DNA from 4 places in the Leisingera sp. ANG-S5 genome. Region 4 is predicted to be linked to each of the others. Evidence: riboswitches for the same ligand, from Rfam matches in the RefSeq annotation. Region 4 holds a riboswitch; each other region holds the start of a gene.
The links. Region 4 has a riboswitch for cobalamin ahead of RA25_RS15700 (aromatic ring-hydroxylating oxygenase subunit alpha). Riboswitches for the same ligand answer to the same signal wherever they lie in the genome.

Region 1 (5,748 bases), on a different contig from region 4:
GCGGTGCGCATGGTGGCGGAGCCCCAGAGGTCGATCACCAGCCCCTTGGGCCAATCGCCGTGGTCCTGAAGGTGGCGGCGCAGCAGCTCTTCCGCCAGCTTGACCCCTTGCGCATGCGCCGCCCGCGACGGCACCGCCCGCGGGTCGGTGGTAAAGAGGTTGCGCCCCGTCGGGATCACATCGGCGCGGCCGCGGAAGGGCGAGCCGGAGGGGCCGGGAGTGACGATCTTGCCGTCCAACGCGGCGATCAGCCCGGCGCGCTCCTCTGCCCCGCATTGGCCGGTGCCAAAGATGTGCAGACCCTCGCCGTACTGGCTTTCCTTGATGTCGCAGACAAAGGCGTCGATGCGGGTGATTGCCTCAGCCGGTGACGTATCCGGCGTCAGGCCAAGGTCGGCTTCGACGCCGGTGCCTTGCGCCTCTGCCCGGATGTCGCCGATCAGCCGGTCGCGGCGGGCCGGGTCCAGGCCGTCTGCGGTGGAGTATTCATCCAGCAGGCTTTCGAGCCGCGCCATGCCCTCGGGCAGGTTGGTCTGCGCCAGCGGCGGCGGCAAGTGGCCGATGGTCACGGCGCCGATGCGGCGTTTGGCCTGGGCGGCCTCGCCCGGGTCGTTGACGATGAACGGGTAGGCGACGGGCAGCGGGCCGGTCAGCACCTCGGGCCAGCAGGCGCCGGAGAGGGCGACTGCCTTGCCCGGCAGCCATTCCAGGGTGCCGTGGGCGCCGATGTGCACGAGGGCGTCGGTTTGGTCGCGCAGCCACAGGTAAAAGGCGACATAGGCATGGCGCGGGGTGCGGTCGAGGTCGTGGTAATCATCGACGCGAGTTTTCACTTCGCCGCGTTCGGGCTGCAGGGCGATCAGGGCGTTACCTGCCCGCAAGGCCTTGAAGTGAAAGGCGCCGTCGCGGCAATCGGCGTCTTCTTCCGGGCTGCCCCAAGCCTCAGTCAGGGTGTTTTGCAGGTCTTGCGGCAGCGTGGAGAGGGCCTGGCGGTAGTCCTCCAGCGGGACGCTGAGTGTTTCCTCCATCAGCCGCAGACCGGTGTTTTCCAGCGCTTCGACGGCGTAGCCCTGGGCCGCCAGTTCGTGCAGGATCTCGTCGCAGGAGGCCAGCGCGTCGAGGCCGACGGCATGGGCCAGGTTGTGGTCGCGGCCGGGATAGGTGGACAGGATCAGGGCCAGACGCTTGTCCGCATTCGGCAGTTTGGCGAGGCGCAGCCAGCCTTCCACGCGGTCCACGGCAGATTTGATGCGGTCTGCATCAGCCCGGTGGGCGAAGCGGGAATATTGCAGGTCCGGGTCTTTCTTGCCCGGCGACTTGAAGCTGACGACGCCGGCAAAGATGCGTCCGTCGACCTCGGGCAGCACCACGTGCATGGCGAGGTCAGCGGGGGAAAGGCCGCGGTCTGCCTCGGCCCAGTCTTTCTTGCGTGCGGTGGAGAGGGCGACCTGGAACACCGGGCAGCCGGTGGCGGAGAGCGGCGAGGCGCTGCCGTCGGTGCCTTGGGCGGAAAACGCAGTGGCGTTGATGATGGCTGCCGGGCTCAGCGAGGGCAGTTTTTCGCGCAGCCAGTCCGCGGCAGTGGGCGCCTTGAGGCTGGCGGCAAAGGCGCCATAGGCCGCATAGCCGCGGGCGCGGAGCTCCTCGATCATGGCATCCACCGGGGCGGTGTCGGCAGCGGTGAGGTAGGAACGGTAGAAGCTCACCAGCACCAGCGGTTTGTCCTGCGGCGGCAGGTCCGCAAGCACGCCTTTAGCTGGGTCGTAGAAGCCGTGTTCGGGTGTGGTCTTGAGGCCCAGAACCGGGCCTGCGTAGAGACCGGCCGCCAGCGAAAGCTGTGCAAGCGCCGCCTGAGCAGCGACGGCGCCGCCGGCGTCGCACAGGGATTGCAGGCGGCGCAGGGTGGAGACTGGCAGGGTGGACAGCTCATCCAGCCGCGCATCCTCGCGGCCGTCTGCTGGCAGGATTGCCAGCGCGAAGCCCTTGCGCCGGGCAAGGTCCTGCAGGGTGGCGAGACCGTAGGACCAGTAGCTTTCGCCGCCAATCAGGCGGACGAGGACGCCCTTGGCGCCTTCCAGCGTCTGTTCCGCGTAGACGTCGACCGACAACGGGTGCTTGAGCGCCACCAGGTTGGCGAGGCGCAAGCTGGGCAGTTTGCCGTCCGCGCGGTGCCAGCCCGCCGCAAAGGCGCCGAGGTCGCTGTCGGAGAAGGACAGCACCACAAGGTCCGCGGGCGTCTGCCCGAGGTCTTGCGGGGTGTCGGTCTCGTCAAGGCCGTGGCTTTCGCGGAAGACGACGTGCATGGGTCAGGCCCTTTCGGAAAGAAGAGCAGAGGGCAGTGCCCGGCCTCGGGAGGAAGCGAAGCGCCCTCCCGTGTGGGAGGTCGGGCGCTGCCCGGCGTTACCGCCGGGCGAAACGTTTGAAGTTTCGCCTTGGGGCATCAGCTTCAGGCCCCCAGCTCGGCGCGGATGGCCTGTTCGTCGATGTCGTCATGCTCGGCGATGACCACCAGGGCGGTCTTGCGCGGCTGCGCACCCCAGGGCTGATCATACTGGGCGCGCAGGCGCTCGCCCACGGCCTGAACCAGCATCCGCATCGGTTTTCCCTCCACCGCGACATAGCCTTTGACGCGCAGGATATTGCGCTCGCGGGCGAGTTTCACGATAGCATTCTGCAGCGCTTCCGGGTCGGAGACTTCGCCCATTTCGACAACGATGCTTTCAAAATCGTCATGCTCGTGGTCGTGGTGGCCGTCGTGGTGGCTGGGGCGGGCCTCCAGATCGTCTTCGGCAGCGGCGTTCAGGCCCAGGATGATGCGCGGGTCGATGACGCCTTCGCTCATCGGCAGGATCGGCAGCTTGCGCGGCGCTTCTGCCTCGATCACCGCGCGGGCCTTCTCGACGCCTGCGTCGCCGGCCAGGTCGGCCTTGGACAGCAGCACGATGTCGGCGCAGGAGACCTGGTCTTCGAAGACTTCCGACAGCGGGGTTTCGTGGTCCAGGCTCTCATCTGCTTCGCGCTGGGCGGCAACCGCGTCCAGATCGGGGGCGAACTGGCCCTTGGCGACGGCCTCGGCATCGGCCAGCGCAATCACGCCGTCCACGGTGATACGGGAGCGGATGGCGGGCCAGTCGAAGGCCTTGAGCAGCGGCTTGGGCAGCGCCAGACCGGAGGTCTCGATCACGATGTGATCGGGCTTTTCCGGCAGGTCCATCAGTTGTTCGATGGTGGGGATGAAGTCATCCGCCACGGTGCAGCAGATGCAGCCGTTGGCCAGCTCCATGATGTTCTCCGCCGGGCAATTTTCATCGGCGCAGGATTTCAGGATGTCGCCGTCCACACCGGCGGTGCCGAATTCATTGACCACAACCGCCAGGCGCTTGCCCTGCGGGTTCTGCATCAGGTGGCGGATCAGGGTGGTCTTGCCCGCACCGAGGAAGCCGGTGATGACGGTGACGGGGATCTTGTTGAGGTCGCTCATGTTTACTCCTCGGAGAAGAACTTGGCCGGCGGGATGCGGGCAACGGATTGCTTGCGGAAGGTCTGCGGGCGCTCGCGCCACGGCACAACACCGTCGGCGGTGGCGGCATAGGCTGCGGCGCCTTCCAGAATTTCGGGGACGTGCTGGTCCGGGTCGAGGTCGCCGTAGACATAGGTCCAGCGTTCTTCGCCGCCGACCAAGGCCACGGCGCAGCCGCGCTTGCAGGAGGACAGGCATTCGACGCCGCGCAGGCGAACGCCTTCGGGCATTCCGGCTTCTTCCAGGGCTGCGTGCAGGATGGCGCCGGGGCGGGCGGCCTCCGGGTCGGCGCCCTCGCGGCGGCAGGTGAGGCAAACGGTCAGCGTGACCGGTCCCTGGGTGCTGGCAGTCTTGCCTGCCATATCGTCAGCCATCAGCGCGTCTCCTGTCGCGGCAGGGCGTGCGGGATGGCCAGAAAGGAACTGTGTCGTGCCAGTCCCTCACCCGGTCGCAGAACACCCCGTCTGCCCGTTGATCTCTCTCTAGCTGGCAGGTCTCCCGGCTTGCGGATGCCAAGGCGCTCAGGCCTTGCCGGCCATCCTGCCTTCCCGGGACGTATTCCCAGTGGCATGGCGGCCTCATCCGGTCACGGTCGCGGGGGCGGCTGTGCTTGAGCCTTGGCAAGGCCTTCACATTCCCTCTTCGCCTGTTTTCACAGGAACCAGCTGAACCCCCTTGCGCTATGGCGGGCTTCTTTGTCAAGACATGGGGTCAAACAGCTGGAGAGCCCCCATGAGCGAAAAGTCCGAAACCGGCATTTCAGAAGAAGAAGCCGCCCGTCACGCCTCAAAGATGGCCAAGAAGAAGGCCGCGCGCGACCGGATGATGAAGACCAAGGAGGGCGAGAAGGGCCTGATCATCGTTCACACCGGTCCGGGCAAGGGCAAGTCCTCGTCCGGCTTCGGCATGATCATGCGCTGTATCGCCCATGGGATGCCATCTGCGGTGGTGCAGTTCATCAAGGGCGCCTGGCAGACCGGCGAGCGCACCCTGATCGAGGAGAACTTCAGCGATCTGTGCCAGTTCTATGCGATGGGCGAGGGGTTCACTTGGGAAACCCAGGACAAGGCGCGCGACATCGCCGCCGCCCAGAAGGGCTGGGAGAAGGCCAAGGAGATGATCCTGGACGAGCGCAATACCATGGTGCTGCTGGACGAGATCAACATCGCGCTGCGTTATGAGTATCTGGATCTGGAGGAGGTGCTGGAGTTCCTGGTGGAGCAGAAGCCGCCGATGACCCATGTGGTGCTGACCGGCAGGAACGCCAAGGAGGAGCTGATCGAGATCGCCGATCTGGTGACCGAGATGGGCCAGATCAAACACCCGTTCCGCGCCGGCGTGAAAGCGCAAAAGGGCGTGGAGTTTTAAGAAGCTCACAAAGGTCTTTCGCCTGGCCGAAGGCCGGGCAGCGCCCGTCCCGCCCCAGTGGGACGGGACGGGCGCTGCCCTTCGCGTTATGCTGCGAGCGTTTGTGCCTTGCCTTGAATATAGGCATCCACCGCGGCGCGCTGGGCTTCATCCAGCCGCAGTCCCAGCTTGGTGCGCCGCCAAAGGTAGTCGTCTCCGGTCCGTACCCATTCGCGGGCAATTGCCCAGTCCAGTTCCCGCGCGGTGATCGTCGCCCCGAAGTCCTGCCCCATATCAGCCGCGGATTTGGCCTCGCCCAGAACCGCCCAGGCCTCGGTGCCATAGGCGCGGATCAGGCGGCGGGTCCAATAGGGCGAAAGGAACGGATAGTCCGCCGCGAGTTTGCCGCGCAGCTTTTCCACATCCGCCACCGCAAAATCGCCGCCGGGCAGGGCCACGCCTGCGGTCCAGTCCGCGGGCAGCTGCGGGAAAACCTCGCCGATTTTCGCCAGCGCCGCTTCGGCCAGTTTGCGGTAGGTGGTGATTTTGCCGCCGAAGACATTCAAGAGGGGCGCCTGTGCCTGATCCAGTGTCAGCACATATTCGCGGGTCGCCGCGGTGGCAGAGCTGGCGCCGTCGTCATAAAGCGGGCGCACGCCGGAATAGGTCCAGACAATATCCTCGCGCTTGAGCGGCTGATTGAAATATCCTGATGCAAAATCAATCAGGTAGTCCTGCTCCTTTGCGGTGCATTCCGGCGCGGTGTCCGGATCGGAGTGGTCGCTGTCCGTTGTGCCGATGAGGGTGAAGTCTTCCTCATAGGGAATGGCAAAGATGATCCGCCCGTCGGTTCCCTGGAAGAAGTAGCAGCGCCCGTGGTC
Region 2 (5,748 bases), on a different contig from region 4:
GCAGGTCAGCCACATGGGTCAGGCGGATCACCGCCATTTCGGCCGCCATCATTGCGTTGGGGGCGGCGGCCACTTCTTCCAGCGCCTTCAGCAGCATCTGCCACATGCGGGTCAGCACCCGCATCGCCAGCGCATCCGCCATTGCCTTGCCGCGGGCGCGCTCATCGGGGCTGACGGTGGGGTCCTCGGCAGCATCAGGCGTGATCTTCACCACTGAGACCCAGTGGGTGATCTCCGCCAGATCGCGCAGCACCGCCAGCGGGTCGGCGCCCTCGGCATACTGACCCGAAAGTTCTGTCAGCGCCGCCGCCGCATCGCCGCGCAGGATCATGTCCATCAGGTCCAGCACCCGGCCGCGGTCTGCAAGACCCAGCATGGCGCGCACCTGATCGGCAGTGGTCTCGCCGGCGCCGTGGGAAATCGCCTGATCCAGCAGCGAAGTCGCATCCCGCGCAGAGCCCTCAGCAGCGCGGGTGATCAGCGCCAGCGCGTCCTCGGCTATTTCGGCGCCTTCGGCAGTTGCGATCTTGCGCAACAGGGCAATCATCACCTCCGGCTCGATCCGGCGCAGGTCGAACCGCTGGCAACGCGACAGCACCGTCACCGGCACCTTGCGGATTTCCGTAGTGGCGAAGATGAACTTCACATGCGCGGGCGGCTCCTCCAGCGTCTTCAACAGCGCGTTAAAGGCGGAGGTCGACAGCATGTGAACTTCGTCGATGATGTAGATCTTGTAGCGGGCCGAAGCGGCGCGGTACTGCACCGAGTCGATGATCTCGCGGATGTCATTGACGCCAGTGCGCGAGGCCGCGTCCATCTCCATCACGTCCACATGGCGGCCTTCCATGATCGCTGTGCAATGCTCGCATTTGCCGCAAGGATCGGTGGTGGGGCCGCCCTGGCCGTCCTCGCCGACGCAGTTCATACCCTTGGCGATGATCCGGGCGGTGGTGGTCTTACCGGTGCCGCGGATGCCGGTCATGATGAAGGCCTGGGCAATCCGGTCGGCGGCAAAGGCGTTTTTCAGCGTCCGCACCATGGCGTCCTGGCCCACCAGATCGGCAAAGGTCTCTGGCCGGTATTTGCGGGCCAGAACCTGGTATTGGGAAGGGGTGGTGCCGCTGGGGGTATCGTTCATGATGTCTCGTGCCGGATTCGATGTGCGGGTGTCCCGCGTTCCGCGCAGGGTATTCAAGCGCAGCCGGTTCGTCCACCGCTGATGGGCTGCTGCCGGGCAGCCAAGAAAAGGTTTTGGATTTGGCGGGTTTGGCGGTTAGAATCCCCTTGCAAGACCCTGGGCGGGAGTGGGAATTGGAACGCAACGCGAGGAGGCGGCATGCGATCTGACGAAGTCTCTGGGACTGCGGCGCAAGAGATGCCTGTGCCTGTGAACATTTCCATATACGAGGTGCCCGTCGCGGGCGGGATGCTGGCGCTGTGCCCCTTGCCTGGCAAGGGCGGCGACTACCCTGGCGACATGGGCCGGATCAATGCCTGGAAACCCGGGCTCGTGATCTCCATGACCACGGCTGAGGAACACGCGGCAGCGGGCAGTCACCGGCTGGGCTGCGACATTCAAAGCATGGCCTGCCGCTGGGTGCATCTGCCTGTGCCGGATTTCGACGTGCCATCCCGGCAGGTGGCAATGAAATGGCCCAAGGCCAGCGCTTCGGCGCGAATGGCGCTGGAGGGCGGCGGCCGGGTGCTGGTGCATTGCAAAGGCGGCTGTGGCCGCTCCGGCATGGCGGTGCTGCGGCTGATGATTGAAAGCGGCGAAGATCCCGCGCAGGCGCTGGCCCGGCTGCGGGCCGTGCGCCCCTGCGCGGTGGAGACGCAGGCTCAGATGGAATGGGCCTACGCCGGTCGTTCCGCGGGGTTCCGGCCGCAATAAGGCGGCAGCTCAGTGCGGCCTGCCGAACCTTGTTTCTGTGCCCTGACTGCTGGCCTAAAGCGCCAGCATCTGCTCTGCCTGATGCGCCTCTGCCGTTTTCGGCAGCGCCTCCATCAGTGCGCAGGGGCGGGCGTCCAGTTTTGAGGCGGCAAAACCGGTGCCGTCGCGGCCGAGGATCGCATCGGCAAACCGGTCCAGCCCCTCGCGCGGGGCCTCTTCTCCGACACCGCAGAACAGCCGGATCCGGTCGTGGCTGGCCACGAACTGCGCCGGGCAGTTGCGCGGGCATCCGTCCAGCGCGCTGGTGCCGGTGATTTCGAAATCTTCCTGGGTCAGCGGCTTGGCCTTGGTCATCGCCTCGGCCAGTTTGGCGATCATCCGCTCTGCCGCCGGGCAGGGTCGCCCCAGGTATTTGCAATCCGTTGCCGCATAGAAATGCGTCTTGTCCGTCCACATCATGTTTGCGCCCTCCGCGCGTAGTGCGGGGGTTCGGGGACAGGAGACCGGATGAGAAAGCGGGAGCCCCGCGGTGCCATCAGACCCTGTCCGGACACCCCGCCCGGGTTCGAGTTTCACATTCGATGGCAGGTCTCCTGACTTGCGGGTCGCAGCTTTCCCGATCCTTCCCGGCCTCTTTGGGGGCCAGTGGCTCTATCGGGGTCGCTCGCCGCTTACAGTTGCGGGGGCAGTCGCGGAATTGGCCTTGCGCTGGGCAGGGCCGCACCGTGTTCCCTTTTCATCCCGGACACAAGATTCTGTGGCGCGGGAACCATCGACACAAGCGGTAGCGGCTTCCGCCTCGAGTCGTCAATCGTTTTTCTGCGGCTGCACATGGGCGGGGAGGGGCCTGTGCATCTGAAGGTGCAGCCCCCGGATCACATCCGAATCGCGCCGCACCCGGGCCAGCTGCCAGCCGCCCTGCAGCAGGATATAGAAATTCTCAGCAGCCGCGCGGGCCTCTGCCTCGGCCAGGCCGAGGCGCTGGGCGTGGGCCGCGGTTTCAGTGATCCAGCCCTCAAACAGTTTGGCGGCGTGCTGGTGGAAGGCCTCGTTCTCCGGCCCCTCGAACAGGGTGGCGGAGACCGGGCAGCCGCTCCATTTGCCCTGTTTGTCAAAGAGTTTCGCCAGTTTGTAACAGACCGTCTTGGCGCCTTCCTGAAACGTCGGGGCAGGAGTGAAAGACGCGTCGATCAGCACCAGCATCTGCTCCGACGCCCAGTCCGCCGCTGCCAGGGCCAGATCGGATTTGCCGTTCGGGAAATGGTGGTAGAGCGAGCCCTTCGGCGCCTCCGCCGCTGCCAGCAATTCGGCCAGGCCGGTGCCGCTGTAGCCCTTGTTGCGGAACAGGCCGGCGGCCGCCCGCAGCAGCCGCTCGCGGGTTGGGACGGGGCCGTCCGGGGCGGCAGAGGGTGTCGTCACGTCAGTCATGACGGCAGGTTGACAGCATTAGACCGATTGGTCCAGAGGTGGAATAGACCAATCGGTCTAGGAGGGTGCCATGCTCGACAGCCATTCAGAACACGCCGCGGATGTCCGGGTGGAGGGCGTGCGCTTTGCCGCTGGTGACGCGGTGCTGGCCGGGCGGCTCTATCACCCTGCGGGACCTGCCAGGGCAGCGGTGGTGCTGAATGGCGCAACCGGGGTGCCGCAGGGCTACTACCGGCATTTCGCGCGCTGGCTGGCGGCAGAGCGGCAGATGGCTTGCCTAACCTACGATTACCGGGACTTCGGGGCCTCGGCGCGCATGCACCCGCGCCGGTCACAGGCCACCATGGGTGATTGGGCGCTGGCGGATCAGCCAGCCGCCCGGACAGAAATGCAGCGGCACTATGCGGGCGTGCCGATGTATGTGATTGGCCATTCTCTGGGGGCGATGCTGATGCCCCTGCAGGAAGGCCTGACGGACGTCGCCCGCATGATCGTGGTTGCGGGCGGCTTGGTGCATCACCACGATCATCCCTGGCCCTACCGCGCGCTGGCGCTGGCCTTCTGGTTCGGCCATGTGCCGGCGCTGGTCCGTGCCTTGGGCTATCTGCCCGGGCGCGCGGTGGGGTTCGGGGCCGACTTGCCGGCTGGTGTCTACTGGCAGTGGCGGCGCTGGTGCACCACGCCGGGCAGCTACCTGCCGGAGACCGGCACCACGCTGCCGCAGCCCCGCTGGGCGGAAACCGGCATCCCGGTGGATCTGTTTGCGATGGCGGATGACGACGTGGTGCCGCCGCTAGCGGTCTGGCGGCTGGGCGATGCCTATGGAGATGTGCCGCAGCGCCGGATTGTGCTGGATCCGCAGCAGGCCGGCGTCCAGAAAATCGGCCATCTGGGCGCCTTTGCCCGCGCCAATGCCGCGCTGTGGCCGCGGCTGCTGCCGCAGGCCTGACCGGGGCTTCCTCAGGCTGTCCGGCTCAGACGCTCTTCAGTCAAGCGGGCATAATCCGCCAACCGCAGTTTGAAGCGGCGATTGAGGTTGCTGCGCGCCAGTTTCAGCGATTGCACCAGCAAGCGCCCTGTCAGGGTGGTGGGCGACAGCTTGAGCCGGACCGACATCCGGGTCCGTTGCGGCGACAGCGCCAGCAGCTCGACTTCCATCCGCCCGTCAACCCCGCTGCCGCTGCCATCCAGCGCCATGCCCGACGGCGGCGTGTAAGAGGCCATCGTCAGCTTGATCGCGCGCGGTTTGCCGCGGAAGCTGAAGGACAGGTCCCAGGCCAGGCCGTTTTCCGGATGGGCAGGGTCACCGGTGCGCTGCAGCTCGATGCCGCGCCGCAGGGCAGACCGCTCCAGCGTGCCGAAGTCGGAGATCGCCGCAAACACCTCTGCAATCGGGGCTTCGATGTCTTCCTTGCTGTGAAATTCCATGTTCGCCTGCCTCGTCTGCGGCTTGGGGTCGGTGCCGTTTCCGGCAAATATGCGCCTTAGTCCAGCGTGTCTGCAAGCCAGTTCTTGATCAAAAACTGCGCAATTGCGCCTTCGCGTGCGGGTTTCAGAACCGGGTGTTCGCCTGCAAAGACGGTCATCATCTCCTGGCGGCTGATCCACATGGCGTCCTCGATCTCTTCCGGGTCTATGGTGATCTCACGGCTCAGCGCCTCGCCTGCGCAGCCGAACATCAGCGACATCGGAAAGGCCCAGGGCTGGCTGGACAGGTAGCTGACCGGGCCGACCCGCACGCCGGTTTCCTCCAGCACTTCGCGGCGCACCGCGGCCTCCAGCGTCTCGCCCGGCTCGACGAAGCCTGCCAGCAGCGAGTACATGCCTTCAGGCCAACCGGGGGAGCGGCCCATCAGGACGCTGTCGCCATGGGTGATCAGCATGATCACCACCGGGTCGGTGCGCGGGAAATGCGGGGCCTTGCAGGACGGGCAGACGCGCTGCCATCCAGCCTGCGCCATGTCACTGGACGCGCCGCAGCAGGCGCAGAACCGGTGGCTGCGGTGCCAGGCGAGGAGCGCCTTGGCGGTGGCGGACAGTTCCGCCTCCAGCGGGGTGAGGCGGGTCATGATCCGGCGCAGCTCTGCAAAGACATGTGTGTCCGGCAGCTCAGGATGCTGCTGCTCGCTGGCGTCGGCAAAGCTGTTGAGCGCATCCTGGTCCAGGTCCTGCGGCTGCCAATCGCTGATGTCGCAGGCAAAGCAATGCGTGCCGCCGGGGGCCTGGCCCAGGTAAATTGCGTCACCCTTGCGGTCCGCCGCCAGCGGATGCGAGGGCAGGGTCCAAGCCAGGCCGCAAGGCAGATCCCCCTCCGCTGCACGCCGCGTGAGCGGCTTGCCGCGCCACATCAGCAGCACCTGCACCTCAGAGCTGTTCCAGGCCGCCTCCAGCGCCGCCGTGTCCGTGCGCAGATGCGCCGCGCGCTCCAG
Region 3 (5,748 bases), on a different contig from region 4:
CTCTTTCAGAATCTCAGCCAGCCGTGCATAATTTTCTGGATCCAGCGCGTTGGTCGGCTCATCGAGTATGAGCACTTCCGGTTCCATTGCCAGAACCGTGGCCAGCGTCACCAGCCGTTTCTCACCGCCCGACAGCTTGTGGGTGACCCGGTCACGCAGGTGCATCAGCCGCAGGCGTGACAGTATTGCATCAACCACCGCCAGGGCTTCCTGCTTGGACTTGCCTAGGTTCAGCGGGCCGAAGGCGACATCTTCGGCCACAGTCGGGCAGAACAGCTGGTCATCGGCGTCCTGGAAAACGAACCCCACACGGCGGCGCACTTCGTGAAAATCCGGTTCGCTGTTGCAAGGTTTTCCGAATGCTGTGACAGAACCGCTATCGGGTGCAATCAATCCCATGATGATTTTTAGGAGCGTGGATTTCCCTGCTCCATTTGGTCCGACAATCGACAGCCGTTCTCCCGCATTGAGCTTCATCGAGGCGCCTTCCAGCACCGGATCAAGCCCAGGGTAGGCAAAATGAATATCATTCAGATCAAGAAGCGGCATAAAAGGCCTCTGCCCAGATCAGGGCGGCAAGGGCGGCGGTAAGTGCCGCGGCAAACAACAGGTCCGCCCTGCGCAGGCGGAAGTCTTCCAGGAGGATGATACGGCCGGAGAAGCCCCGGCATTTCATCGCCGCCAGAATGCGTTCCGACCGTTCAATGGCGCGCACCAGCATCATCCCCACCAGATAGCCGTAGCTGCGGTAGGTGTGCCAGTTGGTGCCGGGGCGGAAGCCGCGCAGCTTCATCGAGGTGCTCAGGCGCTGGTATTCCTCGCGCAGGACATCGATGTAGCGGATAGTGAACATCATCAGATGCACCAGCCGCTCCGGCGTCTTGAGGGCAAAGAGAGCATGTCCCATCGTCACGGGCTCCATGGACCCGGCCAGCGTCATGACCGCCAGGATGACGGCATTTGCGGTCAGGGCAATCTCGGCCGCGCGCCGCAGGCCTTCCCAGCTCGCCTCCAGCCCCCAAACAGAAAGGACTGGGGTGCCCGGAACAGTGAACGGCAGCAGCACCAGCATGAAGATGATGAAACTGTCCATCATCGCCATCCGCTTCAGCGTCTTCCGGGGCGGCAGCCCGGAGAAAGCCAGTAGCCACATCGACAGGCCAAGCGCAGCTGACAGCACCCAAAGGTTGCTAAGGGAGACCACCACAACGGCATAGACCGCGGTCATTACGATGCGCATCCGCGGGTCAAGCGCGGTGACCTTGGCGCGGAAGGCACCGATGCCGCTGAGCGGTTTTTCATCGCCAGTCAGGACATAAGTCATGCTTTGCCACCGATCCTGCGCCGTGCGGCGATGTAGAAGCCCAGACCAAAAAGACCAAAGATGTAGCCGATGCCGCCAAGCACGGATTGGAAATCCGACTTGTTCTTAAACGCGGTAAGCTCCAGGCGCAGCGGGCGCAACTCGTTGCGCATCATGGTGGCAAGCTCAGCGCGGGTCTGATCGGACAAGCCGGCAGCCGTGTAGGCCGGAGTGATTGCTGCGGAGCTGGCCGCTGCAGACGTTGCTTTGCTGGGGCTTTGGCCCAGGATCTGCGCGACGTCCGCCGCATCCATCATCATTTCAGCAACATGGCCCGCGCCCAGATCACCGCGGAAGATATGCGTCACCGGTTCTGCCGGGGTGAACAGGAAGAAGCCGTCAGCGTCGGTCCTGGTTTCACCCAGTTTGCCGCCAGCTTCGTCAAAAACCTCGATCAGCAAGTCCGGAGCCATATCACCATTGGAAAAGCCGACCTCGCCCTCAATGTCCGACCCCGATGGAAACACCGCAGAGATCACATTGTGCGCCAATGCCGGCAGCGGTGCCAGCAGGGTGAGGATCAGAACGCAGGAGCGGATCATGCCAGGCTTCCTTTCGTGTCAGCAAACAGTTCGGGTTTCACCCGCCGGGCCAGGAAAATGGCGGCGCCGGACAACAGCGCCTCGATCAGCATCACCGGGATATGGGAAAAGAACACAAGCTTGGCGGCAAGGATGAACTCGTCACCGGACAGCATCAGCGATACTGCAACTGCGAGGGTCGTGAGGGCAATTGCTGCACCGCCGCCAATGCCGCCCCAGATCGCCCCTTGCAGCGGCGAGCCGCGCGCCACCAGCGGCCGGAACATCAGGCCGACCAGAACAGCAGGCAGGGCAATATTCACCGCATTCACGCCCAGCACGGTCAGCCCGCCGAAGCCAAAGAAGACCGCCTGCAACAGCAGCCCGACAAACAAAGCCGGGAATGCGGCCCAGCCCAGCACCAGCCCGGCAAGCCCGTTCAGGATCAGGTGAACCGAACTGGGCCCGATCGGGACATGGATCAAGGAGGCCACAAAGAAACTGGCCGAAAGAACACCTGCCGCAGGAATTCGCTCCAGCGGCAGGTTGCGCAGACCCATGGCAATACCGCCGACGGCGGCAACCGCGCCGCCGATCACAACCGGGTTCGACAGTGCGCCGTCTACGATATGCATCGGTCTACTTTCACTTCAGCTCTTCTGCGTGGATCCACAGAACAGCATCCTGGCTGAGTTCCTTGCCGTCGTGCTCGGTCGCCGGACCGGACCCGAGTGCCGCAAAGCCCCAGTAGCCTGCTTTCGGAATGCCAAAGGAAAAAACGCCGTTCTGGTCGGCGATGGCAACAATTGCGCCGCCCGGCATCTCACCCACGGTGGGATCAGTGGTTGAGAATTTTTCCAGATCCGGCTCCGACGCCATGAACTCGACTTCGATCTCGGCACCCGGAACCGGCTTGCCGTCCGCCAAAACCTGACCGGAAAAGGTGGAGCCTACGATGACGTTATAGGGCTTGTTCAGCGGCAGGATCTCGGTCGCCAGGCCAGCCGGCTGGTCCCAGTCTGTGGGCAGCGTGTTGCGGTTCAGCACGACCTTGGAGATCTGCTGGATATAGATGTCTTCACTTTCCTCGTAGTAAGGCGAAGGGACCGTCACCACGACATAGTCGCCGGACCGCTTGACCGGGACCGAGGCCTTGTAAGCCGAAGCTTCGTTTTCAGCCCCTTTGAAGGTGGCGGGTTCCAGGCGGTCCGACAGGTCGGTCTTTTCACCTTTGTGGATCATGAAAAACTCTTCCGGCTTGCCCATGTCCATCGCATGGCCGTTGGCCATCGGGTGCCAGAACACCAGGCCCATCGGCACGTCGCCGGGCTTTTCGATCAGCGCTTGTTCAGTGTAGTTCAGCTGGAAATGCGCCGAAGCGGTAACCGGCAGGGAAACGGCCAGAGCAGCGGCCAGGTAGTTCAGTTTCATTTCGTCCTCATTCGACGATACAGGCGCACCTGCAATCAGGAATGAACAACGGGGAGTAGCGGCACGGAAACGCCTGAACGGCACACGCGCCAGACGCGCACCCCGGCGTCCGGTGGAAAAGGGCAGTAACCCCGCAAGCGGAGCCTCAGTCCCCGTGTCCGGCAGGTCTCCTGACTCGCGGGTCCTGGCTCGGCTGGCCTTCCCGGGGATGTTCCCAGTGGCGTATTCAGCGTCACTCACCGCTCACAGTTGCGGGGGCAGTCACGGATTTGGTCCCTTTTGGGTACGCCGCACCGTGTTCCCTATTTCTTCCGCTGCGCATTGAAACACTCGCGGAACCGGTCACCTTGGCTGAATGGCAAACCGGAATTTCTGAGTCAAGAGAATCATGTTCTGTTCACTTGGCCGTCCGGTGCCGATGGTTTTTCTCCTGCAGTGCTGCAGGGATCAATAGGCAGGCATGTTCCTATCAGAGGAACGGGGAAACACCGCTGCCTTTCGAAGTTTTTTGTATGCGTAATCAATCATCGTCACTTGAAAAATTGGAAAGGCAAATTCGGCGATATGGATGCCAGCCCAAGGCCATTTCTACTCAGGTTGCGAATTCTCCCGCTTGACAGAATAAGTTCAGTTTGCCTAAGTCCCGACCATTCTGGTCCGGCTGGGAGACCACCCGGTTAAAAGGGAACACGGTGAGGTGTAGCCAACAGGCGCCGAATCCGTGACTGCCCCCGCAACTGTGAGCGGAGAGCAATGCTGCGGTATGCCACTGCCCCAAGGGGCGGGAAGGCGCAGCAAAGCCTCGACCCGCAAGTCAGGAGACCTGCCAGGATGATCACCCTATCGCGGTGCGGGGCGCGCCGAAGATAACGGACCTTCCGTAGTGGTGGCAGTTTTCACCGTCTGCGGGGGCATTGCCTTCCAAAGACCAAAATTATGAACATGCTGCCAGGTATGGGCAGCCGCTTGGCCTGTGCTTGCTGCGTGGGCCGGGAGGAATGGAATATGCGCAAGGCAAGCCTGTCCCTGGCCGCCGCCCTGGCCGCCGCCCCTGTAATCGCAACCGCTCAGGATGAAGAAGTCACCGATCTGGGGGAGATCATCGTCTCCGGCGGCTTCACGCCGGTCGAGGCCCAAAAATACGGCCGCTCAGTCTCAGTCCTGACCAGCGAAGAAATCGAAGATCGCGGTATCACCACCGTCCGGGACGCGCTGCGTTCGGTCCCCGGCCTGATGGTGAACGGCTCCGGCGACAGTTTTACCCAGGTCCGCATCCGCGGTGCCGAAGCCAATCACACGCTGATCCTGATCGACGGCGTCGAAGCCTCGGGCGGTGACAGCGAGTACATTCTGTCCGGCCTGGACACTGCCAATATCGAGCGGATCGAAGTCCTGCGCGGCCCGCAGTCGGTGTTCTACGGCTCCAACGCCTCCGCCGGTGTGATCAACATCATCACCAAGTCCGGTGGCATCGGCACGGAATACGGCGGCAGCGCGGAAGCGGGGTCCGACGGCTACCGGGCCTCGGCCCGAGTTTCGTCGCGGACCGAGCGCGGCGGTATCGCCTTCAGCTTCGCCCATGACAATGACGACGGCTATGACACCTCGGGCGATGGCGGTGAAGAAGACGGCATCCGCCGCAATACACTGCAATTGAAAGGCGACTACCTGGTCACCGACCGGCTGAAACTTGGCTTCAACTTCCGCACGTCGGATGAACGCTATGACAGCGACCGCACCTCCTTCACCGCAACGGATGCGGCTAGCTATGTCGTGGATGATCCGACGCAATTCAGTGACCGGGATGAGCAACTGGCGCAAGTCTATGCTGAACTGGACACATTGGGCGGCCGCCTGAAACACCGCCTGTCAATCGAACGCACTGACTTTGACCGGTCCTTCAATGGCGGCACCCCGACCGAGACCAAAACGGAAGCAGCAAAGTACCTGCTGAGCTTCGGCCTGGACGGGCAGTTAGCGGATCAAGCAGACCACCTTCTTAACGCGATGCTGGAATGGGAAAAGGACTCCAGCAGTTCCAACCCGGCCTTTGCGCGCGAAACCAATTCGATTGCCCTGGAATACCGCGGCAGCTTTGCCAACGGCCTGGACCTGCAGCTCGGGGTGCGCCACGACAACAACAGCGTATTCGAAGACGCCACCAGCTGGACCGCCAGTGCTTCTTACACTTTTGCAGACAGCGGTGTGCGCCTGCACAGCTCGGCTGGAACCGGTGTTGTGAACCCCTCTTACTTTGAGCTGTTTGCCAACAGCACATTCGGCTCCACCACCTATCTCGGCAATCCGAACTTGCAGCCGGAGGAAAATCGCAGCTTCGATTTCGGGATTGAGGTGCCGTTCCTTCAAGGGCGCGGCCTGGTTGATGTGACCTATTTCGACGAGACGCTGACAGGCGAGATCGAGAGCTACATG
Region 4 (5,748 bases):
CCTCTATACGGACGCCAATGACAGCATCTCGACCAAGGCGAACCCGGAGTGGGTGGCGGTGATGCATTACGGCTGGCGCAACGAGTTCCTGTCGATCTTCCCCAATGCGGTGACAATCAAGCCGGTGGCGGGGCCGGAAGATAAGCCAACCAACTGGTTCTCGATCATCTTCCTGGTGCTGCTCGCGGCGCTGTTGTGGGCCATCTATGTGCGCTGGCGCCGGTTCCGTCAGGCGCGGATCGACCCGATGATCGAAAGCGCCGAGGACAGCCTCTATGCGGCAGGCGATGCCATTGCTGAGCGCAAGGGCCGGTTCCGGCGCTGGCTGGATACCTGGAAATCGAAGTGACGGGAGGGGCCGCCGGATGGGCGGCTCTGAAAGACACAAACGGATGCGCGGGCCTGAAGCGGCCCGCGTTTGTTTATTCGATCCGGTCCAGCACCCAGTCCAGTGACGGGGTGAAATCGTCAGCCGCAAGCGCCCCGCGTGGTGCCGCAGTGGCAGCGAAGGCGAAGCCGTGTGTGTAATCCACCAGCAGGCAGAGAAGGGTGCGGGCCTCTGAGCCGGATACGCCTGCGGCGGTGATTTCCGCCTCGATCAGCCGGGTCAGCCCGGTCAGGGCAGGACCGATCAGGGACGGGTTTTCCAGGATGCATTTCGCAAGTTCCGGGTGCCGGGTCACCTGGGTGCAATAGCGGGTCATCAGGTCACGCAGCCGCAATTTGGGCGTTGCCGCTTCTGACGGTGCATCCGCGCCTTCAAATGCAATGGCGACGAGGGATGCAATCATCTCGTCCCTGGTGCCGGCGTGATGGGCAACGGCCATAGGGGTGACGCCAAGCGCCGCAGCCAGTGCCTTGAACGTGAGGGCCTTGCTGCCACCTTCGTCAAGCAGCTCCAAGGCTTTCTGCAGCACATCATCCTTGCTGAGGGTGCGGCTGCCCTTGGGCGGGCGACCCATGCGCGGGGGCATTGGTCAGGCCACCTGGAACGTGGTCTGGACCATGCCGGTGGGCAGGATGCGGGAGCTTGCCACCTTGAGGTCGATGTCCCGGTCCAGGCTGCCGAACAGGGGGATGCCGCTGCCGATCAGGATCGGAACCGTTGTGATGGTCAGATCGGCGATCAGCCCCTGGCGCAGGAAGGACTGCACCATCCGGCCGCCGTCGACATAGGCGCGGGTCCAGCCTTGCTCTTGCAGCTCCTGCATAAGGTCTGCGGGTGCGGCGGTGCTGAGGCGCACCTTGTCCTTCAGCTCTTCGGGAATGTCCTGTTCACTCAGGCTGTTGCTGAGGACCACAACCGGTTTGGTGTAGGGCCATTGGCCGAACCCCAGCACGGTGCGGAATGAGCCCGTCCCCATGACCAGCCCGTCTACGCTGTCCATGAAGGCGGCAAAACCGCCATCGTCATCTTCGGCATCGGGCTGTTTGAGCAGCCAGTCCAGCGAATGGTCCTGCCGGGCCACGAAGCCGTCGAGGCTGGTGGCGATGAAGACGTGGCCGGTGGTCATCGGATTCTCCTGCATATCATTTAACTATACGTCATATAGTTAAATGCAATTCGTGTTCCAAGGGGCCAGCGTAAGATTCGCTGCGTGCGAATCGATCTGCAGCGGCTGGCAGCGCCTAACCGCATGAAAGATAAGCGCTTGCCGCAAACGGGCTGGCGGATGCCGGTTTGAGATTCTGGACATCCCTGTCCCTGCAGGCATGGCAAACATGCATGTCTTTTTCCGGTTTTGGCGGGTCGGATTTGTCTCCGCCGGCGGCGCGGGATTCGGGCATTTTCCGCTTCAGCAAGGTGCCGCCCCTAGGGGTGGAGAATTGGGAAGCTGGTGAAATTCCGGCACTGCCCCCGCAACGGTGACCCCGGGCAAGGCATGGCAATAACCACTGAAGCAGCGGCTTCGGGAAGGTGCCAGGCCCCGCCGCCGAATGGCCCCGGGACAGTCCGGAAACCAGCCTTGCCCCGAAAACGTCAACCGCGGGCGGCGGCGGGGCGGTTGCAGGCGCGTGGCCTGCAATCTCTCTATCCATGCCCGCAGCCAAGCCAACCTGCCGCGGGGATGCGGCAAAGGAGAGAAGCAGATGCTTCACGACAGCGAAATTCTGGCCAAACTGGTCGCCCGTCAGAAAAACTATTCCCTGGAGCAGGCGTTCTATACCGATCCGGGCGTGCTGGATCTGGACATGCGCCAGATTTTCTACCGCGAATGGCTGTTTGCCATTCCGGCCTGCGAAATCCCGAAGGGTGGCAACTTCGTGACCCATCAAGTCGGCACCTATAACGTCATCATCGTGCGCGGCACCGATGGCGAGGTGCGGGCCTTCCACAACGCCTGCCGCCACCGCGGTTCGGTTGTGTGCAAGGCCAAGAAGGGCAATTCGCCCAAGCTGGTCTGCCCCTACCACCAGTGGACCTACGAGCTGGACGGCTCGCTGTTGTGGGCGCGCGACATGGGGCCGGATTTCGATGCCTCCAAACACGGGCTGAAGCCGGTGCATTGCCGCGACCTGGCCGGCCTGATCTACATCTGCCTGGCGGATGAGGCGCCGGATTTCGATGCCTTCGCCGCGGTTGCGCGTCCCTATCTGGAGCCGCATGACCTGGGCAACGCCAAGGTCGCCTTTGAAAGCTCAATCATCGAGAACGGCAACTGGAAGCTGGTCTGGGAGAACAACCGCGAGTGCTACCACTGCGGCGGCAACCACCCGTCGCTGTGCCGGACCTTCCCGGAAGATCCGTCGGTGACCGGCGTCGAGGGCGGTGAGACCCCGCCGCATCTGCAAAAGCATTTCGACCGGATCGAAGCGGCGGGCGTGCCGGCACAGTTCCAGATCGATGCGCGCGGCCAGTACCGGGTGGCGCGGATGCCACTGAACGAGGGCGCCGAGAGCTATACCATGGACGGCAAGGCGGCAGTGGCCAAGAAACTCGGCCGGGTGCCCTTTGCCGATGCCGGCACGCTCTTGAAGTTCCATTACCCGACCACCTGGAACCACTTCCTGCCAGATCATTCCATCGTGTTCCGGGTGACCCCGATCAGCCCGACCGAGACAGAAGTCACCACCAAGTGGCTGGTGCACAAGGACGCGGTGGAAGGTCAGGACTATGACCTGAAGCGGCTGACCGAGGTCTGGGTCGCCACCAACGACGAGGACCGCATCGTGGTAGAGGACAACCAGCGCGGCATCAACTCGCCCGCTTATGAGCCCGGTCCCTATTCGGAAGTGCAGGAGAGCGGCGTCATCCAGTTCTCCAACTGGTACGCCGACCATCTGACCCGCGCGCTGACCGGCCGCCACCTGATCGCGGCGGAGTAAGCGTATGGGACTGCAGGCCAACTTCGAGACGCTGGACGAAACCCTGGCGTGGAAGGACGACGAGATGCTGGAATGCGTCTCTGTCGTGCCGGAAGCGCCGAACACCGCCACCTTCAGCTTCCGCGCGCCTTCGGGCGCGTGGTTCAAATACCAGCCGGGCCAGTTCCTGACCCTGGAGCTGCCGGTGCCGGGGGAGACAGTCTGGCGGACCTATACGATCAGCTCCTCGCCGTCGCGGCCCTTGTCGATCTCAGTGACGGTGAAGGCGCAAGGAGACAGCATCGGCACCCGCTGGATGCTGGACAGCCTGAAACCGGGCATGTTCCTCAAGGCCTCCGGCCCGGCGGGCGTGTTCACCCTGCCCAAGCGCCCGAACGGCAAGTTCCTGTTCATCTCCGCAGGCTCCGGGATCACACCCAGCCTGTCGATGACCCAGTACCTGTTCGACCGCGGCCAATCGCCGGACGTCTGTTTCATCAACTGCGCCAAGCGCCCCAGCGAGATCATCGCCCGGCGCCAGCTTGAGGGCATGGCGGCGCGGGTGCCGGGCATCAAGCTGCACTTCGTTGTGGAGGAGGACGACCCCTATCAGGTCTGGACCGGCTACCGCGGGCAGCTCAATCAGATCATGCTGGGCCTGATCGCCGGTGACTACCTGGAGCGCGAGGTCTATTGCTGCGGGCCGGAGCCGTTCATGCAGGCGGTGCGCGACATGCTGAACGGTCTGGGCTTCGACATGGAGAACTACAACCAGGAAAGCTTTGGCGCGCCGGTGGAGACAGAGGCAGATGCGCCGGAGCTGGACGATGTTGTTCCGGCAGAAACCGCCGCCGCCGAGATCACTTTTGCAGCGTCGGGCGTCACCGCAACCTGCACCGAGACCGACACCGTGCTGGCAGTGGCCAAGGCGTCGGGCCTCAACATCCCGTCGGGATGCACCTTCGGCATTTGCGGCACCTGCAAGGTCAAGAAGACCGCAGGCGACGTGCATATGGTCCACAACGGCGGCATCTCGGAAGAGGACGTGGAGGCAGGGTATATCCTGGCCTGCTGCTCCAACCCGATTGGCCGGGTCGAAGTGGAAATCTGATCTGTCGGAGGGCCTCCCGCGGGCCCTCCGCTCCCTTCTGGTCCGGGCCTGCGGCGATAAAGGGATTGACGCCGCGCCCGTCCCTTGGTCAACACGGGGCCAAGCCTCATACCCCCGTTGCGACACAGGACCATCAGACCATGACTGCCAGCAAACGCATTGCCCTTTCCAGCGACCACGCCGCCATCGAGCTGCGCAAGGCCGTTGCCGCCCATATCGAAGCGCAGGGCTGGGAGGTCGAGGACATCGGCCCGCAAACCCCTGAGAGCACCCATTATCCCAAGCACGGCGCCGCCGCGGCACAGCTGGTGGCCTCTGGCGACTGCACTCTGGGCATTGTCCTGTGCGGCACCGGCCAGGGCATCATGATGGCGGCGAACAAGGTGAAGGGCATCCGCTGCGGTGTCTGCTCCGACACGTTTTCAGCCAAGATGATCCGTGCCCATAACAATGCCAACATGCTGTCGATCGGCGCCCGCGTGGTTGGTGAAGGGCTGGCGCTGGAAATCGTCGATGCCTTTCTGGGCACGGAATTCGAAGGCGGCCGCCACGGCACCCGCGTCGACATGATCAACGCGCTGGAAGACTGAGACCTGGCCCTCTCGCCCGGCAGCGCAGGGCCGCGTCCCGCTCAGTCTGCAAAAAGATAACTGGTCCCGGCAATTTGCCGGGACTGATCGCCGGACAGGTTCAGAAAGCCGCTGAGCTGGTCCGCGTTTTCCTCCACGCTGCTGCTCTCCCGTATTTCGTAGAGCTGGCCGAAGCCCGCATCGCGGATGCGGTCGTTTTCATGCAGGATGTCGTTGCGGATCGTTGGCAGCAGCCGTTCGAGCGTCAGCTGCGGCGTGCGTTCGCCTGCCAGTCCGACCCGGCGGGCATGGCCGATCAGGTAGTCGTCGCTGAAATCGCATTCGATGTGCAGAAAGCGGGTCGATGACCGGTCTGAATGGAAATCGTTCATCAGGTCGATGGCGCCGGGGTCCAGGCAGATGATCAGCTGATCGGATTCATAGTATTCGAACAGCATCCGCATCAACGCCCGGCGGTGACGGGTGCGTTTCATCAGCGCCGCCTGAATGCCGCCGAGGTCGGGCAGCGGGGTGTCTTCCTCGTTGAACAGGTATTCGATTGCCGGGATGTTGGTGACCTGCCGGATCTGTTCCAGCAGCCGCTTGGCGACATGCCATTTCTTGCAGACCACGATCAGCAGCTCGCGTTCACGGCCCAGGGTGCTTTCGGTTTCCCAGAACCTGGGCGCAAAGCGGCGACCGTCGCGCCCGCGCTGGGCCAGGAACTTGTAGAGGCTTCTGCCCTCGTTGGAGATCTGGAAG

Region 1: another riboswitch for cobalamin. It lies ahead of RA25_RS14065 (DUF1636 family protein); the one in region 4 lies ahead of RA25_RS15700 (aromatic ring-hydroxylating oxygenase subunit alpha).
Region 2: another riboswitch for cobalamin. It lies ahead of RA25_RS04270 (hypothetical protein); the one in region 4 lies ahead of RA25_RS15700 (aromatic ring-hydroxylating oxygenase subunit alpha).
Region 3: another riboswitch for cobalamin. It lies ahead of RA25_RS12130 (TonB-dependent receptor plug domain-containing protein); the one in region 4 lies ahead of RA25_RS15700 (aromatic ring-hydroxylating oxygenase subunit alpha).

What each region holds. Positions count from the first base shown of each region.
Region 1 covers NZ_JWLH01000009.1:44,256-50,003, forward strand. Annotated here, with positions in the region: gene cobN (cobaltochelatase subunit CobN) at 1-2,303, opposite strand, end outside; gene cobW (cobalamin biosynthesis protein CobW) at 2,447-3,481, opposite strand; gene RA25_RS14065 (DUF1636 family protein) at 3,484-3,894, opposite strand; cobalamin riboswitch at 3,992-4,201, opposite strand; gene cobO (cob(I)yrinic acid a,c-diamide adenosyltransferase) at 4,253-4,888, shown strand; gene glpD (glycerol-3-phosphate dehydrogenase) at 4,975-5,748, opposite strand, start outside.
Region 2 covers NZ_JWLH01000002.1:141,357-147,104, forward strand. Annotated here, with positions in the region: gene RA25_RS04260 (DNA polymerase III subunit gamma/tau) at 1-1,195, opposite strand, end outside; gene RA25_RS04265 (protein-tyrosine phosphatase family protein) at 1,376-1,891, shown strand; gene RA25_RS04270 (hypothetical protein) at 1,946-2,350, opposite strand; cobalamin riboswitch at 2,458-2,680, opposite strand; gene RA25_RS04275 (TetR/AcrR family transcriptional regulator) at 2,699-3,319, opposite strand; gene RA25_RS04280 (alpha/beta hydrolase family protein) at 3,390-4,268, shown strand; gene RA25_RS04285 (SRPBCC family protein) at 4,280-4,747, opposite strand; gene nudC (NAD(+) diphosphatase) at 4,804-5,748, opposite strand, start outside.
Region 3 covers NZ_JWLH01000007.1:30,579-36,326, reverse strand. Annotated here, with positions in the region: gene RA25_RS12155 (energy-coupling factor ABC transporter ATP-binding protein) at 1-549, opposite strand, end outside; gene cbiQ (cobalt ECF transporter T component CbiQ) at 536-1,324, opposite strand; gene RA25_RS12145 (hypothetical protein) at 1,321-1,905, opposite strand; gene cbiM (cobalt transporter CbiM) at 1,902-2,519, opposite strand; gene RA25_RS12135 (DUF4198 domain-containing protein) at 2,530-3,315, opposite strand; cobalamin riboswitch at 3,459-3,673, opposite strand; cobalamin riboswitch at 3,952-4,160, shown strand; gene RA25_RS12130 (TonB-dependent receptor plug domain-containing protein) at 4,321-5,748, shown strand, end outside.
Region 4 covers NZ_JWLH01000010.1:232,347-238,094, forward strand. Annotated here, with positions in the region: gene RA25_RS15685 (DUF1523 family protein) at 1-349, shown strand, start outside; gene RA25_RS15690 (TetR/AcrR family transcriptional regulator) at 423-974, opposite strand; gene RA25_RS15695 (dihydrofolate reductase family protein) at 978-1,529, opposite strand; cobalamin riboswitch at 1,786-1,984, shown strand; gene RA25_RS15700 (aromatic ring-hydroxylating oxygenase subunit alpha) at 2,092-3,327, shown strand; gene RA25_RS15705 (hybrid-cluster NAD(P)-dependent oxidoreductase) at 3,332-4,417, shown strand; gene rpiB (ribose 5-phosphate isomerase B) at 4,558-5,007, shown strand; gene RA25_RS15715 (DUF5928 domain-containing protein) at 5,049-5,748, opposite strand, start outside.